DNA from 2 places in the Variovorax sp. 01N425 genome. Region 2 is predicted to be linked to the other one. Evidence: predicted binding sites of a transcription regulator. Region 2 holds the regulator's gene; the other holds the start of a gene.
What was found. The regulator NrdR, encoded in region 2, represses ribonucleotide reductase genes. The targets are predictions, from matches to a motif close to CACNANATNTNGTG.
Positions count from the first base shown of each region.

Region 1: AC1DSC_RS13215 (ribonucleoside-diphosphate reductase subunit alpha) is a predicted target of NrdR. The motif match lies at 3,381-3,394, and genes of this name have one in related genera.

Region 1 covers NZ_JBFTRJ010000006.1:279,237-287,144, forward strand. Annotated here, with positions in the region: gene AC1DSC_RS13200 (two-component system sensor histidine kinase NtrB) at 1-965, shown strand, start outside; gene AC1DSC_RS13205 (sigma-54-dependent transcriptional regulator) at 991-2,532, shown strand; gene ampD (1,6-anhydro-N-acetylmuramyl-L-alanine amidase AmpD) at 2,519-3,127, shown strand; gene AC1DSC_RS13215 (ribonucleoside-diphosphate reductase subunit alpha) at 3,478-6,393, shown strand; gene AC1DSC_RS13220 (ribonucleotide-diphosphate reductase subunit beta) at 6,572-7,747, shown strand.
Region 2 covers NZ_JBFTRJ010000004.1:261,815-269,722, forward strand. Annotated here, with positions in the region: gene AC1DSC_RS09070 (DUF748 domain-containing protein) at 1-1,407, opposite strand, end outside; gene AC1DSC_RS09075 (lytic transglycosylase domain-containing protein) at 1,986-2,849, shown strand; ZMP/ZTP riboswitch at 2,867-2,993, shown strand; gene glyA (serine hydroxymethyltransferase) at 3,035-4,279, shown strand; gene nrdR (transcriptional regulator NrdR) at 4,299-4,742, shown strand; gene AC1DSC_RS09090 (type IV pilin protein) at 4,758-5,204, opposite strand; gene AC1DSC_RS09095 (pilus assembly protein) at 5,229-7,908, opposite strand, start outside.

The DNA.
Region 1 (7,908 bases), on a different contig from region 2:
TCGGCCAGGGGCTGGCCCGGCTCGGCCTGCCGTTCGCGCTGCATGCGCAGCCCGCCTGGCATGCGCTGGCTGCGCTGGCGCGCCAGACCTTTGCGCGGCGCGCGCCGCAAAGCGAGGAAATTCCGGTGGCGCAGGCGCGCGGCGCCGCGCGCGAGGTGCGCGTGCGCACGCGGCTCACGCCCACCAGCAGCCGGCACGTCGACAGCCTTTGCGTGATGTTCCTGCAGGACCTGCGCGAACTCGAGGCCCGCATCCGCACCGAGAAGCTGGCCGCGATGGGCCGGATGTCGGCCGCGGTGGCGCACGAGATCCGCAATCCGCTCGCGGCCATCACGCAGGCCAGCGCGCTGCTCAACGAAGACCTCACCGACCCCGCGCACCGCAAGCTGACCAGCATGGTGCAGCACAACGCGCAGCGGCTCGCACGCATCGTGGACGACGTGCTCGACGTCTCGCGCGCACGCCAGCAGCGCGTGCTTTCGCTCGGCGAGCAGGTCGTGCTCGATCCCGCGGTGCAGGCGCTGGCCGAAGAGTGGGTGCGCCAGACGCAGCGCCAGGGCGTGCTGATCGCGCTGGACGCCGCCGACGCCGAGGTGCGCTTCGATGTCGAGCACCTGCGCCGCCTGCTCGTGAACCTGCTGGACAACGCAGCGCGCTACGCGAGCAGCCGCGCGGGCGCGATCCAGGTCGTCACCACCACGCAGCGCGGCAGCGCCGGCCGCCCCAGCCTGCAGGTGTGGAGCGACGGCGCGCCGCTGGAGCCGGCGGTGCAGCGCCACCTGTTCGAGCCTTTTTTCTCATCCGAGAGCCGCTCCAGCGGGCTCGGCCTCTTCCTGTGCCGCGAGCTGTGCCGGCGCCACGGCGCCACCATCGGCTACGAGCGGCGCGCGCTGGTGGCGGGGGGGCCCGAGGGCAATGAATTCTTCGTCAGCTTTGCGCCGAGCGAAAACCGGCTGACACAATAGCGTTGTGAGCACTCCCCATCCCTCCATGCAGCGCCCGGCCAACATCCTGGTCATCGATGACGAGCCCGACCTGCGCACGCTGTACGAACTGACCCTGCTGCGCGAAGGCTATCGCGTCGAGGCCGCCGGCAGCGTGTCGGAAGCCTGGCAGCACCTGGAGGCGGGGCAGTTCGATGCGGTGATCACCGACATGCGGCTGCCCGATGGACAGGGCATGGAAATCATCCACCGCATCCAGAAGAACCAGCGCAGCGAGCGCTGCGTGGTGATGACGGCCTACGGCTCGGCCGAGAACGCGGTCGAGGCGCTGAAGGCCGGCGCCTTCGACTACCTGACCAAGCCGGTCGACCTGAAGCAGTTCCGCGCCGTGGTCGCGTCCGCGGTGCAGGCGCAGCAGGCAGCGCCGGCCAAGGCCTGGCAGGCGGCGCCCGCGGACCCGTTGCGCGCCGGCGCGCCGGCCGTTCCGGACAGCGGCGTCGCCGCGCTCGAGCGGCTGGTGGGCGACTCGGAGCCGATGCGCCTGGTCAAGTCGCGCATCGCCAAGGTGGCGCGCGGCATGGCGCCGGTGCTGGTGCGCGGCGAATCGGGCACCGGCAAGGAACTGGTGGCGCGCGCCGTGCATGCCTGCAGCCAGCGCAGCGAGGGCCCCTTCGTCGCGGTCAACTGCGGCGCCATTCCCGAGAACCTGCTCGAGGCCGAGTTCTTCGGCGCCCGCAAGGGCTCCTACACCGGCTCGTCGCAGGACCGCGACGGCTACTTCCAGGCCGCGCGCGGCGGCACGCTCTTTCTCGACGAAATCGGCGACCTGCCGCTGGCGATGCAGTCCAAGCTGCTGCGTGCGATCCAGGAGCGCAGCGTGCGCTCCATCGGCTCGACGCAGGAAGACGCGGTCGACGTGCGCATCGTGAGCGCCACCCACAAGGATCTCCATGCCGAAGTCCAGGCCGGCCGCTTCCGGCAGGACCTGTTCTACCGGCTCAACGTGATCGAGATCGCGGTACCCGCGCTGCGCGACCGGCGCGAGGACCTGCCCGCGCTTTGCGCCGCGCTGCTCGCGCGCATTGCGCAGGACGGCGGGCTGCCGGTGCCGCATCTTTCCGCCGAACTGCTGCGCCGCCTGGCCCAGCACCGGCTCGACGGCAACGTGCGGGAGCTCGAGAACCTGCTGCACCGCGCGGTGGCGCTCAACGACGGCGACGAACTGCACCTGGACCTGATGGCGCCGCGGCCGGAGGCTGCCGAGGCACCGGCCGAGACGGCCATCGCCGAACCCGCGCCCTCTTCTGCCGCCGCGGCCGGCGGCGAAGCGCCTCGGGCGGCCGCTGCGCCCGCCGCGGAATCCAAGCCTGTGGCGCCCGCCCTCCCCTCGGACCTGCAGGCCTACCTCGATCAGCAGGAGCGCGAGATCCTCGTGCGCGCGCTGCACGAAAGCGGCTTCAATCGAACGGCCGCCGCCGCGCGGCTCGGCATGAGCCTGCGCCAGATCCGCTACCGCATCGCGCGGCTGGGCATCACCACGCCCGGCGGCGACGAAGGTGCCAGCAGCACCAGCCATGCCGACGACTGAAGCACCGGCAAGCAACGACGACGGGCTCTGGCACGCCGGCTGGTACCGCTTTGCCAAGGCGCTGCGCTCGCCGAATTTCGGGCCCCGGCCCGCGGGCGCGCAGACCGACCTGATCGTGCTGCACTCCATCAGCCTGCCGCCCGGCGAATACGGCGGCGAGGCCGTGCAGCAGCTCTTCACCAACCAGCTCGACTGGGACGCGCACCCCTACTTCCAGTCGATCCGCGGCCTTGCGGTTTCCTCGCACTTCTATGTGCGGCGCAACGGCGAGCTCTGGCAGTTCGTGAGCTGCGACGATCGCGCCTGGCATGCCGGCGTGTCGTCGTGGCGCGGCCGCGAGAACTGCAACGACGACTCCATCGGCATCGAGCTCGAAGGCCTCGAAGGCCAGCCCTTCGAAGAAGCACAGTACGAGGCGCTGGCCAGCCTCTGCCCCGCCATCGCGCAGCACTACGCCATCGCGCACATCGCCGGCCACGAGCACATTGCGCCAGGCCGAAAACAGGACCCCGGCGCCGGCTTCGATTGGCAATTGCTGCGCGGGCACCTCGGCTGGAGTCCACAGATGTTTCCTCCGCAGGTGGTGCAGCGCTAATTTTTTCAATCGCGCGGCGCCTCGCGATGCGCCGGTCCCGCGGCGCAGCAATGAGAAAATTGCAGCCGCTGCATGCAGCAACCATGCGCCCTGCAAGCCCAAATCGGCCTGCAAGCCACGGCCCATGCGGGTTGCGACAACATAGGCCAGTATTCATGCGGCATCGACGGCCGTGACCTAGGCCGAAAGAAATATCGACCAGGGTTGTATCCACTGGAAAACGCTACATCTAGTGGGTTGTACACCCCTCAGACCCTAGATATAGTGTCCTCCGTCCGGTCAACAACGCCGGCGCGACGCCCAACCAAGGCGTTGCCATCCAACAAGAATTGCCAACCGAGAGGAAGCGAATGCAAACAGCCCTGAACACCCCATCGACCTCGCGTGCCGTTCCCTCCACGCCCACGCAGCAGCAGCGCGACACCGCTGGCTCGCCCGCCGGACAGAACCTCGCGCACTACCAGATCATCCGCCGCAACGGCGCCGTGGTTCCCTTCGAACCCAACAAGATCGCCATCGCGATGATGAAAGCCTTCCTGGCCGTGCACGGCACCCAGGGCGCGGCTTCGGCCAGCGTGCGCGAAACGGTCGACGCGCTCACGCAAGGCGTGATCCGCGCCATGGTGCGTTCGCGTCCGGGCGGCGGCACCTTCCACATCGAAGACGTGCAGGACCAGGTCGAACTCGGCCTGATGCGCGGCGGCCACCACGAGATCGCGCGCGCCTACGTGCTCTACCGCGAGCGCCGCACGCAAGAGCGTTCCAAGCAGGTCGAGCAGGAAGCACCCGCCACGCCCACGCTGCACGTGCTGGACAACGGCGAACGCGTCGCGCTCGACCTGAACCAGCTCAAGGGCCTGATCGAATCGGCCTGCGAAAACCTGGGCGACAGCATCACCGCCGCGCCGATCGTCGCCGAGACCATGCGCAACCTGTACGACGGCGTGCCGCTCGACGAGGTCTACAAGGCCTCGATCCTGGCGGCCCGCACGCTGATCGAAAAAGACCCCGACTACACCTTCGCGACCGCCCGCCTGCTGCTGCACACGATCTTCAAGGAGATCATCGGCCGCGAAGTGATGCCCGCCGAGCGCGCCACCGCCTACGCCGACTACTTCCCGCAGTTCATCAAGAAGGGCGTCGAGAACGACCTGCTCGACGAGAAGCTGCTGCAGTACGACCTGCCGCGCCTGGGCGCCGCGCTCAAGGCCGAACGCGACAACCAGTTCGACTACCTCGGCCTGCAAACGCTGTACGACCGCTACTTCCTGCACGTGCGCAAGTCGCGCATCGAACTGCCGCAGGCCTTCTTCATGCGCGTGGCCATGGGCCTGTCGCTCGGCGAAATCGACCGCGAGGCCCGCGCCATCGAGTTCTACGAGGTGCTGTCGTCCTTCGACTTCATGTCGAGCACGCCCACCCTGTTCAACGCCGGCACGCTGCGCTCGCAGCTGTCCAGCTGCTACCTGACCACCGTGCCCGACGACCTGGACGGCATCTACGAATCGATCAAGGAAAACGCGCTGCTCTCCAAGTTCGCGGGCGGCCTGGGCAACGACTGGACCCGCGTGCGCGCGCTCGGCAGCCACATCAAGGGCACCAACGGCGAATCGCAGGGCGTGGTGCCCTTCCTCAAGGTGGTCAACGACACGGCCGTGGCCGTGAACCAGGGCGGCAAGCGCAAGGGCGCCGTCTGCACGTACCTGGAAACCTGGCACCTCGACATCGAGGAGTTCCTGGAACTGCGCAAGAACACCGGCGACGACCGCCGCCGCACGCACGACATGAACACCGCCAACTGGATCCCCGACCTCTTCATGCGCCGCGTGATGGAAAAGGGCACCTGGACGCTGTTCTCGCCCTCCAACGTGCCCGACCTGCACGACCTGTTCGGCGCCGACTTCGAGAAGGCGTATGTCGCCTACGAAGAAAAGGCCGCGCGCGGCGAGATCAAGCCTGCCCGCACCATCCAGGCCTCGGACCTGTGGCGCAAGATGCTCACGATGCTGTTCGAGACCGGCCATCCCTGGATCACGTTCAAGGACGCCTGCAACGTGCGCTCGCCGCAGCAGCACGCCGGCGTGGTGCACTCGTCGAACCTGTGCACCGAGATCACGCTGAACACCAGCGACACCGAAACCGCCGTCTGCAACCTGGGTTCGGTGAACCTGCTGCAGCACCTGAAGGACGGCAAGGTCGACCAGGAAAAGCTCAAGCGCACCATCTCGACCGCGATGCGCATGCTCGACAACGTGATCGACATCAACTACTACGCCGTGAAGAAGGCGCGCGACTCGAACCTGCGCCACCGCCCGGTCGGCCTGGGCCTGATGGGCTTCCAGGACGCGCTGTACGAACTGCGCATTCCCTACGCTTCGCAGGAAGCCGTGCAGTTTGCCGACGAGTCGATGGAAGCCATCTGCTACCACGCCTACTGGGCCTCGACCGAGCTGGCCCGCGAACGCGGCAAGTACTCGAGCTACAAGGGCTCGCTGTGGGACAAGGGGATCCTTCCGATCGACACGCTCGACCTGCTCGAAAAAGCCCGCGGCGGCTACGTCGAAGTGGACCGCTCGGCCACGCTCGACTGGGAGGCCCTGCGCCAGAAGATCAAGGCCGACGGCATGCGCAATTCCAACTGCGTGGCCATCGCCCCGACCGCGACCATCTCGAACATCATCGGCGTCGACGCTTCCATCGAGCCCTGCTTCGGCAACCTCTCGGTCAAGTCGAACCTGTCGGGCGAATTCACCGTCATCAACCACTACCTGGTGCGCGACCTGAAGCGCCTGGGCCTGTGGGACGACGTGATGGTGATGGACCTGAAGCACTTCGACGGTTCGCTGCGTCCGATCGACCGCGTGCCGCAGGACGTGAAGGCGCTCTACGCCACCGCGTTCGAAGTCGAGACCACCTGGCTGGTCGAAGCCGCAGCGCGCCGCCAGAAGTGGATCGACCAGGCGCAGTCGCTCAACATCTACATGGCCGGCGCATCGGGCAAGAAGCTCGACGACACCTACAAGCTCGCATGGCTGCGCGGCCTGAAGACCACCTACTACCTGCGCACGCAGAGCGCGACGCACGCCGAGAAATCCACCGTGCAGTCGGGCCGCCTCAACGCGGTGTCGTCGGGCAGCGATGCCTCTTCGGGCATGAGCGCACTCGAAGCCGCAGCTGCCGCAGCGAAGGCGCAGATGAGTGCAATGCCTGCCACCGACATCGCGTTCTGCGGCGTCGACGATCCGACTTGCGAAGCATGCCAATGACGCGCGAGTGAAGCGAGAGAGGTGCATGCACGACGCGCGGACCCTCAGTCGATCACGGCATCGACTGACATCGCGCGATGCATGAGAGCAACATAACAACCACATAAATGGAGCGCGACGTGAACGAGCACTTTGCAACTCACATCGTTGCTCCGATAATTGAGCATTGGATTTTTCTATGTTGACCTGGGACGAAGAAGTCAAGCCCTCCTTATCAAAGGATATGCAACAAGGATTGCAGCAACACCACGCATCGACCAGCGGCCTGTCCGCAGGCCGACCGGTGGATGCTCCGACTTCGTCGATTGCACAACAGCCCGTGGCACCCGCCGCGGCGCAGCGCGTCAAGGCTTCCGACAAGCGCATCATCAACGGCCAGACCGACGTCAACCAGCTGGTGCCGTTCAAGTACAAGTGGGCCTGGGAAAAATACCTCGCCACCTGCGCCAACCACTGGATGCCGCAAGAAGTGAACATGACGCGCGACATCGCGCTCTGGAAAGACCCGAACGGCCTGACCGAAGACGAGCGCCGCATCGTCAAGCGCAACCTCGGCTTCTTCGTGACCGCCGACTCGCTGGCCGCCAACAACATCGTGCTGGGCACCTACCGCCACATCACGGCGCCCGAATGCCGCCAGTTCCTGCTGCGCCAGGCCTTCGAGGAAGCGATCCACACGCACGCCTACCAGTACATCGTCGAGTCGCTCGGCCTGGACGAGAGCGAGATCTTCAACGCCTACAACGAAGTGCCGTCGATCCGCGAGAAGGACCAGTTCCTGATCCCGTTCATCGACGCCATCAGCGACCCGAACTTCAAGACCGGCACGCACGAGACCGACCAGACCCTGCTCAAGTCGCTCATCGTGTTCGCCTGCCTGATGGAGGGCCTGTTCTTCTACGTCGGCTTCACGCAGATCCTTGCGCTCGGCCGCCAGAACAAGATGACCGGCGCCGCCGAGCAGTACCAGTACATCCTGCGCGACGAGTCGATGCACTGCAATTTCGGCATCGACCTGATCAACCAGCTCAAGCTCGAGAACCCCGGCCTCTGGACCCCCGAGTTCAAGGCCGAGATCAAGGCCCTCTTCCTGAAGGCCGTCGAGCTCGAGTACAAATACGCCGAAGACACCATGCCGCGTGGCGTGCTCGGCATGAACGCCTCCATGTTCAAGGGCTACCTGCGCTACATCGCCAACCGGCGCGCGCAGCAGATCGGCCTCGAAACGCTCTTCCCGAACGAGGAAAACCCGTTCCCCTGGATGAGCGAAATGATTGACCTGAAGAAAGAGCGCAATTTCTTCGAAACCCGCGTGATCGAATACCAGTCGGGTGGTGCGCTCTCCTGGGATTGAATCGAATCTTTCGACAAGAATTAATGAATTCAAGAATTGCCCTTGCCACCGATCGCGCCGAAGAGCGCGGCATGGACGAGGGCTCAGGTGTTCATGGTGCTGGAGCTCAGATTCCAACGCCATGGATCGCTTCACGCTACCAACGTGCGTGGAGTGCTTCA
Region 2 (7,908 bases):
CTTGCCGTCGAGCGTGGGCTCCAGGCTCTGCGCCAGATAGGGGGCCGCCAGCGACAGCGGCAGCGCGTCGACCTCGGTCTGCACCTCGGCCACCTTGTCGGTGGCGCTGCCCTGGAACTTGAGCGTGGCGCCGGCAATGGCGGTGCTGCCGCTGAACCGGGCCGGCTTCTCCATGGGCCAGGTGAGCTCGGTCAGGTCGAGGCCGAGCGCGGTCGTCTCGATGGCCGCGGCCGGCTGGACGGTTTCATCGCGCCATCCGATGCGCCCGCCGCTGAGAGCCACCTTGTCGACGCGGACCTTCAGCTTCGGCTTTTCGGGGGCCTTGCCGTCCGGCGCGCTTGCCGCGGCGGCGGGGGCTTTCGCCACCTTCTCTGCCGCTCCGGTGGCCGGATCGGTGGCCAGCAGGTTGAGCTGGCCCTTGGCGTCGCGCGCGACCGCAAGCTGCGGATTGGCCAGCGCCACCTCGCTCAGGTGAAACACCGCTTCCAGCGGCCGCACGTCGGCCAGCGCCAGCTTGAGCGAATCGAAACCCAGGAGGTCCCGCCCCCGCGCATCGCCGAGCTTGGCCTTGTGCGCCTCGACCGTGCCGGTGATCTTGAGGCCCGCCGTGGCGGCCTGCTCGAAGTCGATCTTCAGGTCGGCATCCAGGCTGCCCGCCTGCAGCTGCACTGGCAGGCCGCCCGGGATGTAGCCCAGGTACGGCGCCAGGTCGAGCCCCTTGAACTGCAGGTGGGCGTCGGTCTTGCGGCTTGCCGCGAACGGCGTGGTGAGGGCCGCCGAATCGAACTTGCTGCCGTTGAGCGCGAAAGCCAGCTTGGGCTCGGTGTTGACGTCGCGCTTGGAAGCCAGGTTGCTCAGGAACGGCACGTTGAGCACGAAGCCGCGCAGTTCGTGCCTGCGCTTGACGGTCTGGTCGTCGAAATCGACCGCGCCGTCCCTGATCGAGATGTTGTAGATCGCAAAGCGCGCCGGCTCGGCCTTGGGGTCGGGCGGCGGTCCGGCCGCGAGCTTGGCCAGGATGTCGTCGATGTCGTACTTGCCGTCAGCCTGGTGCGTGAGCAGGATGGCCGGCGCCTCGACCGTCACCGCATCGATCACCGGCGCCAGGCGCAGGATCGACTGCAGTTCGGCGTCGGCATAGATGCGCTTGACCGCCACCTGGGGCCGGCTGCCGTCGGCCGTGGCAATGCGCAGGTCGTTCAGCGCGAGCTCGAGGGTCCAGGGCTTGAAATCGATCTTGCCGACCGTGACCTGCCGGCCCAGCTTCTCGCTCGCGATCTTCTGGAGCTGGCTCTTGGCAATTGGCGGCACCGCGAGCCAGGCGATGACCCAGAGCGCCAGCAGAACCAGCAACGCGACGATCCCACGTCGCACCCATTTGTTTTGTTTGAGCGAAGCTACATCCATCGCGGGAGTGTGCCGCAAAGAAGCTTGGAGCCAGAAACAAGAAAGCCCGGCAATTCGACGAAAAGTCTCATTACCGGGCTTGATGGCGGGCACAAAACCCATGCCATCGTTTCGCGCGACCGGAAGTCAATGGTTCCTGCCGTGCTGGCAGCAAGAGATTGCCGCCATGGATCCTCCATCGTTCCAACCCTTGACTTGCACCTCGGGCCGTAGGATTTCGGAAAACCGCCTGAGAACTCAGGCGTGTTCAGATTAGGCGCCCCACCCTTGCATTGCAATGCCGTCTTCCAAGGGTTTTCCCTTAGATTTTGTTTAAATATGTAATCACATAAGGGAATAGGTTCTTATACTTGACCGGGTATTTAGCCGCGCTAGAATCCCGCCTGCCCCTGGCCTGCCCCAGACCCAGCAGGGGCCACCTGAATCCGCTGCCGAGTTCCCCCGGCTTGATCAGGCCGCCGCGCTCCACCCCCTACACCTCCATGCGCGGAGCCTGATTCGTACCAATCCAAGCGCCGCTGCCTTCATCCATCGCCCCCGCGGCGCTGCGACCAGGTGCCGCACAGAAAGGAAGAGCGATGAACAAGGCGTTTGATGCCACGGCCCGCGGGCTGAGGACCTTTGTGTCCGATGTGGCAGACGGCTTTTTTGAAATCACCCACAACGGGTTTGCACTGGTTGGCCTGGCCATCGTGTTCGCGGCCCTCGCCCTGGTGGCGCGGCCCGACCTGCGCAAGACCGGCGAGGAACAGCTCATGGGCTGGCTGCAGTCGCGCAAGCCCGCGCCCGAAGCCACCGACCTGGAGCCGACCGCCATCGTGCGCACCACGGCCGCGAGCCCCGGCGACCTGCCCAAGCAGCAGGCCGCCGTGGCCTATTGGCTCAGCAAGAAGTACCGCGTGGCGGCCGAGCCGTTGAGCGTGCTGGTTGCGGAGGCCTATCAATTGGGCAAGCGCACCAAGCTCGACCCGACGCTGATCCTGGCCATCATGGCCGTCGAATCGAGCTTCAATCCCTTCGCCCAGAGCCAGGTCGGCGCCCAGGGCCTGATGCAGGTCATGACACGCGTGCACGGCGACAAGTACGAAAGCGCGGGCGGCACGCTCACCGCCTTCGACCCGGTGACCAACATGCGCGTGGGCGTGAAGGTGCTGCAGGAATGCATCGCCCGCGCCGGCTCGCTCGAAGGCGGCCTGCGCTACTACGTGGGCGCGGCCAACCTCGAGGACGACGGCGGCTATGCCGGCAAGGTGCTGGCCGAGCACGAACGCCTGGTTCAGGTAGCCAATGGCCGCAATCCGCCGACCATGCCAACGCCCGCGGCGCCGGTCGTGCGTGCGCAGGCCCAGCCGATTCCGGTTGCCGTGCCGCCCAAGCCGCAACAGGCGGCCGAGCCGGCAGCGGACCCGCAGAAAGTGGCCCTGCTGTCGGGCGTTTCCTGAGCCCCTGCGCTACACTTCACCCCGTACGCGACTGGCGATAGGCGCAGCACCCCGCACGGTGCCCTGCGCTGACGTGGAATACCACTGGGAAGCGTGCCGCCTGGCATCCATACAGGCGTTCAGCCGTTCGCCTGGGCAGCCCTTGTTTGGTTGAAGAACAAGGACCTCGTCTTCAAAGGACTGCCATGTACCACCGCAACATCCTGGTCGAACAGACCGATCCCGAAATCTGGGCTGCCATCCAGGCCGAAAACGCGCGCCAGGAACACCACATCGAACTGATCGCGAGCGAAAACTACGCCTCGCCGGCCGTCATGGCCGCGCAGGGCTCGCAGCTCACCAACAAATACGCCGAAGGCTACCCGGGCAAGCGCTACTACGGCGGCTGCGAGCATGTCGACGTGGCCGAGCAGCTGGCCATCGACCGCGTCAAGCAGATCTTCGGCGCCGACGCCGCCAACGTGCAGCCGCATTGCGGCGCCTCGGCCAACGAGGCCGTGATGCTGGCCTTTTTGAAGCCCGGCGACACCATCATGGGCATGAGCCTGGCCGAAGGCGGCCACCTGACCCACGGCATGCCCCTCAACATGAGCGGCAAGTGGTTCAACGTGGTGAGCTACGGCCTGGACGCCAACGAAGCCATCGACTACGACGCGATGGAACGCAAGGCGCACGAGCACATGCCCAAGCTGATCATCGCGGGCGCCTCGGCCTATTCGCTGCGCATCGACTTCGAGCGCTTTGCCAAGGTGGCCAAGGACGTGGGCGCGATCTTCATGGTCGACATTGCCCACTACGCCGGGCTCGTGGCCGCGGGCGTGTACCCCAACCCGGTGCCGCATGCCGACGTGGTCACCTCCACCACCCACAAGAGCCTGCGCGGCCCGCGCGGCGGCATCATCCTGATGAAGTCGCAGCACGAGAAAGCCATCAACAGCGCGATCTTCCCGGGCCTGCAAGGCGGCCCGCTCATGCACGTGATCGCCGCCAAGGCCGTCGCGTTCAAGGAAGCCATGTCGCCCGAGTTCAAGGCCTACCAGCAGCAGGTGGTCAAGAACGCCCAGATCGTGGCCGACACCCTCACCGAACGCGGCCTGCGCATCGTGAGCGGACGCACCGAAAGCCACGTGATGCTGGTCGACCTGCGCGCCAAGGGCATCACCGGCAAGGAAGCCGAAGCCGTGCTGGGCAGCGCCCACATGACGATCAACAAGAACGCGATCCCCAACGACCCCGAAAAGCCGATGGTCACCAGCGGCGTGCGCATCGGCACCCCGGCCATGACCACGCGCGGCTTCAGGGACGAAGAGGCGCGCATCACCGCGAACCTGATCGCCGACGTGCTCGAGAACCCGCGCGATGCCGCCAACATCGATGCGGTCCGCGCCAAGGTGCACGCACTGACGAGCCGGTTCCCGGTCTACCGCTGATCCGGCAAGAAGTGGCCGCATGAAATGTCCTTTTTGCGGTCATCTCGAAACGCAGGTCGTCGAGACCCGCGTTTCGGAAGACGCCGACTTCGTGCGCAGGCGCCGCCAGTGCAGCGCCTGCGACAAGCGCTTCACCACCTATGAGCGGCCCGACGTCAACTTTCCGGTGGTCGTCAAGAAGGACGGCAGCCGCGCCGACTTCGAATCGGGCAAGGTCCGCGCCTCGATGATGCTCGCGCTGCGCAAGCGCCCTGTCAGCATCGAGCAGATCGACAACGCCCTGCTGCGCATCGAGCAGAAGTTGCTGGCCAGCGGCCTGCGCGAGATCGATTCGACCAAGGTGGGCGAACTCGTGATGCGCGAGCTGAAAAAGCTCGACAAGGTGGCCTACGTGCGCTTTGCCTCGGTCTACCGCAGCTTCGAGGACGTGGACGAGTTCCGGCAGCTGCTGCGCGACATCTGAAGAAGAGCCCCGCGCTCAGCGGTTCCAGCAGGCCTGCACCAGCGCATTCGAAGCGCTGGTCTGGCCGGCCGCCAGCTTGACGCCCTGCTGGTTCACCGTGAGTGTTTTGCATTCGTCGGCGGCCGATGCGCCCTGCGGCACGGCCCGCAGCGTGTAGCTGGTCGCGTCCCGGGCCGCATAGCTGATGGTGTAGTTTGCGGTGCCGGACGATGGCGCCTGGTTCAGCCCCGCCGGCAGCGCAACGGTTAAAGGCGGATATTGGCCGTTGGCCGTCAGGTAGCGCTCGGTCCATTGCGCCGCCTGCAGCAGCTGCTGCTTGGCATCGGCCCGCTTGGCCCGCAACACGTAGCGCGTGTAGCTCGGGTAGGCGATCGCGGCCAGGATGGCGATCACCGCCGTCACTATCATGAGTTCGACCAGCGTGAAGCCGCGCGGGCGAATCCGCTCTTTGCGGGCCTGCATTTCAGGATGTTTGTTCATGCGGCGTCAATTCCACGAGATCAGGTTGCGCCAGCCGAAGCGGCGCACGGCTTGCGGCAGCTCGGTCTCGTTGCAGCCGCCGGCCGCATTGCAGATCACGTGCTTGCCTTTCTCCGCGGCGTCCTGCGGCCGAAAGACGATGTCGTCCCGGCCCGAATGGTTCCGGAAGCCGAGGTAGCTGCCCAGCGCGCTGGTGGACCCGTTGTAGGCGATGCCGTCGGGGACCACGCCGCTGAAGAAGTCGATCACCATCGACCAGCCGTCGTCGCTGGTGCCCGGCGCGCAGTCGAGCGAATTGCTCGCCGAACCGGGAATGGTGGACGAGAACAGCCCCGCGCTGCCGCTCAGCGCATCGCCCGGATAGACGATGCGCTCGCCGGCGGTTCCCAGTTCCAGATACCAGCCGCGCTTGCCGCCCGAGCCGCTGTAGCTCACGCCGTGGTTCGACGCGGTGCGGAATTCCACGTCGCCTTCCTTGACCGTGCCGGTCCCGATGGTCTGCGCCACCAGGTCGGCCAGCGCCGCGGTGCCCGTGCTGCCGTTGGCGCGGTCCCAGACGCCGTACAGGTACTGCTGGGCGGTGCTGCCTTCGTCGCCGGCGGCAAACAGCCGGCCGGTGCCGAACATCACCATGTAGCCGCCGCGCGGATGGTCGACGACCAGCGGCGCGGCCGTGATCGGCTGCGTGGCGCCGGCGGCGAACAGCGGCGCGTCGTCCAGGCTCGATGCGCCCAGGGTCGCCTTCCAGTCGCTGCTCTTGGCGCTGCTCAGGTCGAACTTCCAGAGATTGCCGAGCAGGTCGCCGGCATAGACATAGTCGACCTTGCCGTCGCCGTTGCGGTCCACCACCTGCGGCGCCGACAGCCCGTTGCCGGTGCCGGCGGCCTGCGTGGCCGGCGCGGGGATCTTCAGCACGGACTTGTCGCCGTCGAGGTACTGGATCCACAGCATCGCCTTCTCGCTCGTGCTGTTGTAGCCGTTGCCCAGGATCACGGCCCTGCGGCCGTTGTTGAGCCGCGCCACCTGCAGCGCGCGCCTCGAAAAGGAATCGAGCACGGGTTGCTGGAACTGGTGGCCGAGGTCGTCGTCGGCAAGCGCGGTGGTGTCGATCACGGCCACGCCGGCGGCGCTGGTCTCGCTGATGTTCTCGGGCTTGGTGACGTCGAGCACGAAGTAGCCCTTGCCGCCCGCCCCCAGCGTGCCCACGAGGAAAGATTTCCACAGCGCTGCCTTCTTGACGTCGGTGGCCTTGGCGTCGTCGGCCGACCCCATGTAGATGTCGGCCACGAACGGGCTGCCGTCGACGTAGTACCTGTGCGAGTAGGTGCTTTCGCTGAGCTTCTTGAGCTGGGGCGCCGCCGCCGTGCCATAGACGCCTTCCGGCACATAGGCGAACGCCTCCTGGCCGGTGCCCGCGTTGAAGGCATGCAGCATGCCGTCGTTAGCACCCACATAGACCATCGGCGCGCGGGCGATGGTCGAGGCGAATGCGGCATAGCCTTCATGGGTGAAGCCGCTGTTGGGCTTCCCCACATACCGGACGCTGGAGCCCACGATGTCGCCCAGCACATGGCCGCGCTTGCGCAGGTTGAGGCCGGCGCCCTCGTTGCTGCGGTCGCCGCGCAGGAAGTCGAGCACGCCCTGGCCGAGTGCGGTGCTTGCCGCGTCGGTGGCGGTGCTGCCCTTGAGCGCCGCCTTCTGCGCCTCGCTCAGGTTGGCCCACCGGAACGGCACGCCCGCCCCGCTGGCTGCGGCGCTGGTGCCCGAGAAGCTCAGCACCTTGCGATTGCCGTCGTGCGCACCAGCCACGGCCATGCACGCATCGAGCAGTTCGCGCGCCGACCACGCGGGCGCGGCGGCCAGCTTGCCATTGCTGCCGAACGGAGTGGCCGTCAGCTTGCCCGACCAGTCGGCCGTGTCGTAGCCGGCCTGGTAGGCCGAGGTGGCGGTCGAAACCCTGGAGCCGCTGGCCGAGATCGAGGTCAGCGAGGCACTGGTGTTGAGCAGGATCTGCGAGAGGATGGACCGGAAGGCATCGCTGAGCGCCTTCGCATTCGCCGCTGGCGTGAAGGTGCCGCGGCTGTTGAGCGCGGCGTGCCAGAGGTCCATGCGCACGGCGGCGGCGTTGTCGGCCCTCTCGTGGTAATAACCATAAGCACCACCGCCGGAACTCCAGCGCGGGGTTCCCGTTGTCACGCTTCCATCGTTCCAGGTGAACTCCGTCGTTTCCAGCGTGCTCGCCAACGGATTCCGCCAGGCAGCGGTTCCATCGACCAGTCCTGCATAGTCCCCACTGTAGGTCGGCTGCGACGCATTCGCTGAAATGGCCGGCGTGCCCGCCCACGACGAGGCAGCGCCGAACCCGATGGTGTAGGTGATCAGGTGCTGCCAAGTGGCGGGATCGTTCTTGGGGTTCCAGTACTCTGGGACCGTCGCCTTTCCTACAGTCGCATTGCCGGGCTCGGCAACGATCTTCTTGAGTTTGTTGGGGACATCGGGCTGCAGGTCAGTGGCCCAGTAGTGAAATGCCATGTCGGCCAACGTGGGCCGGTATTCCGCCGTCGGCCTCCACCCGGAACCGTACTTCCTCCAGCTGGCGCTATTGCTGACGGCACCCGCGTTGTCCTTGTAGGGCGCGCGCGGCACATAGGTCACGGCGTCAGGCAGGGCGCGACTCGTTCCATCC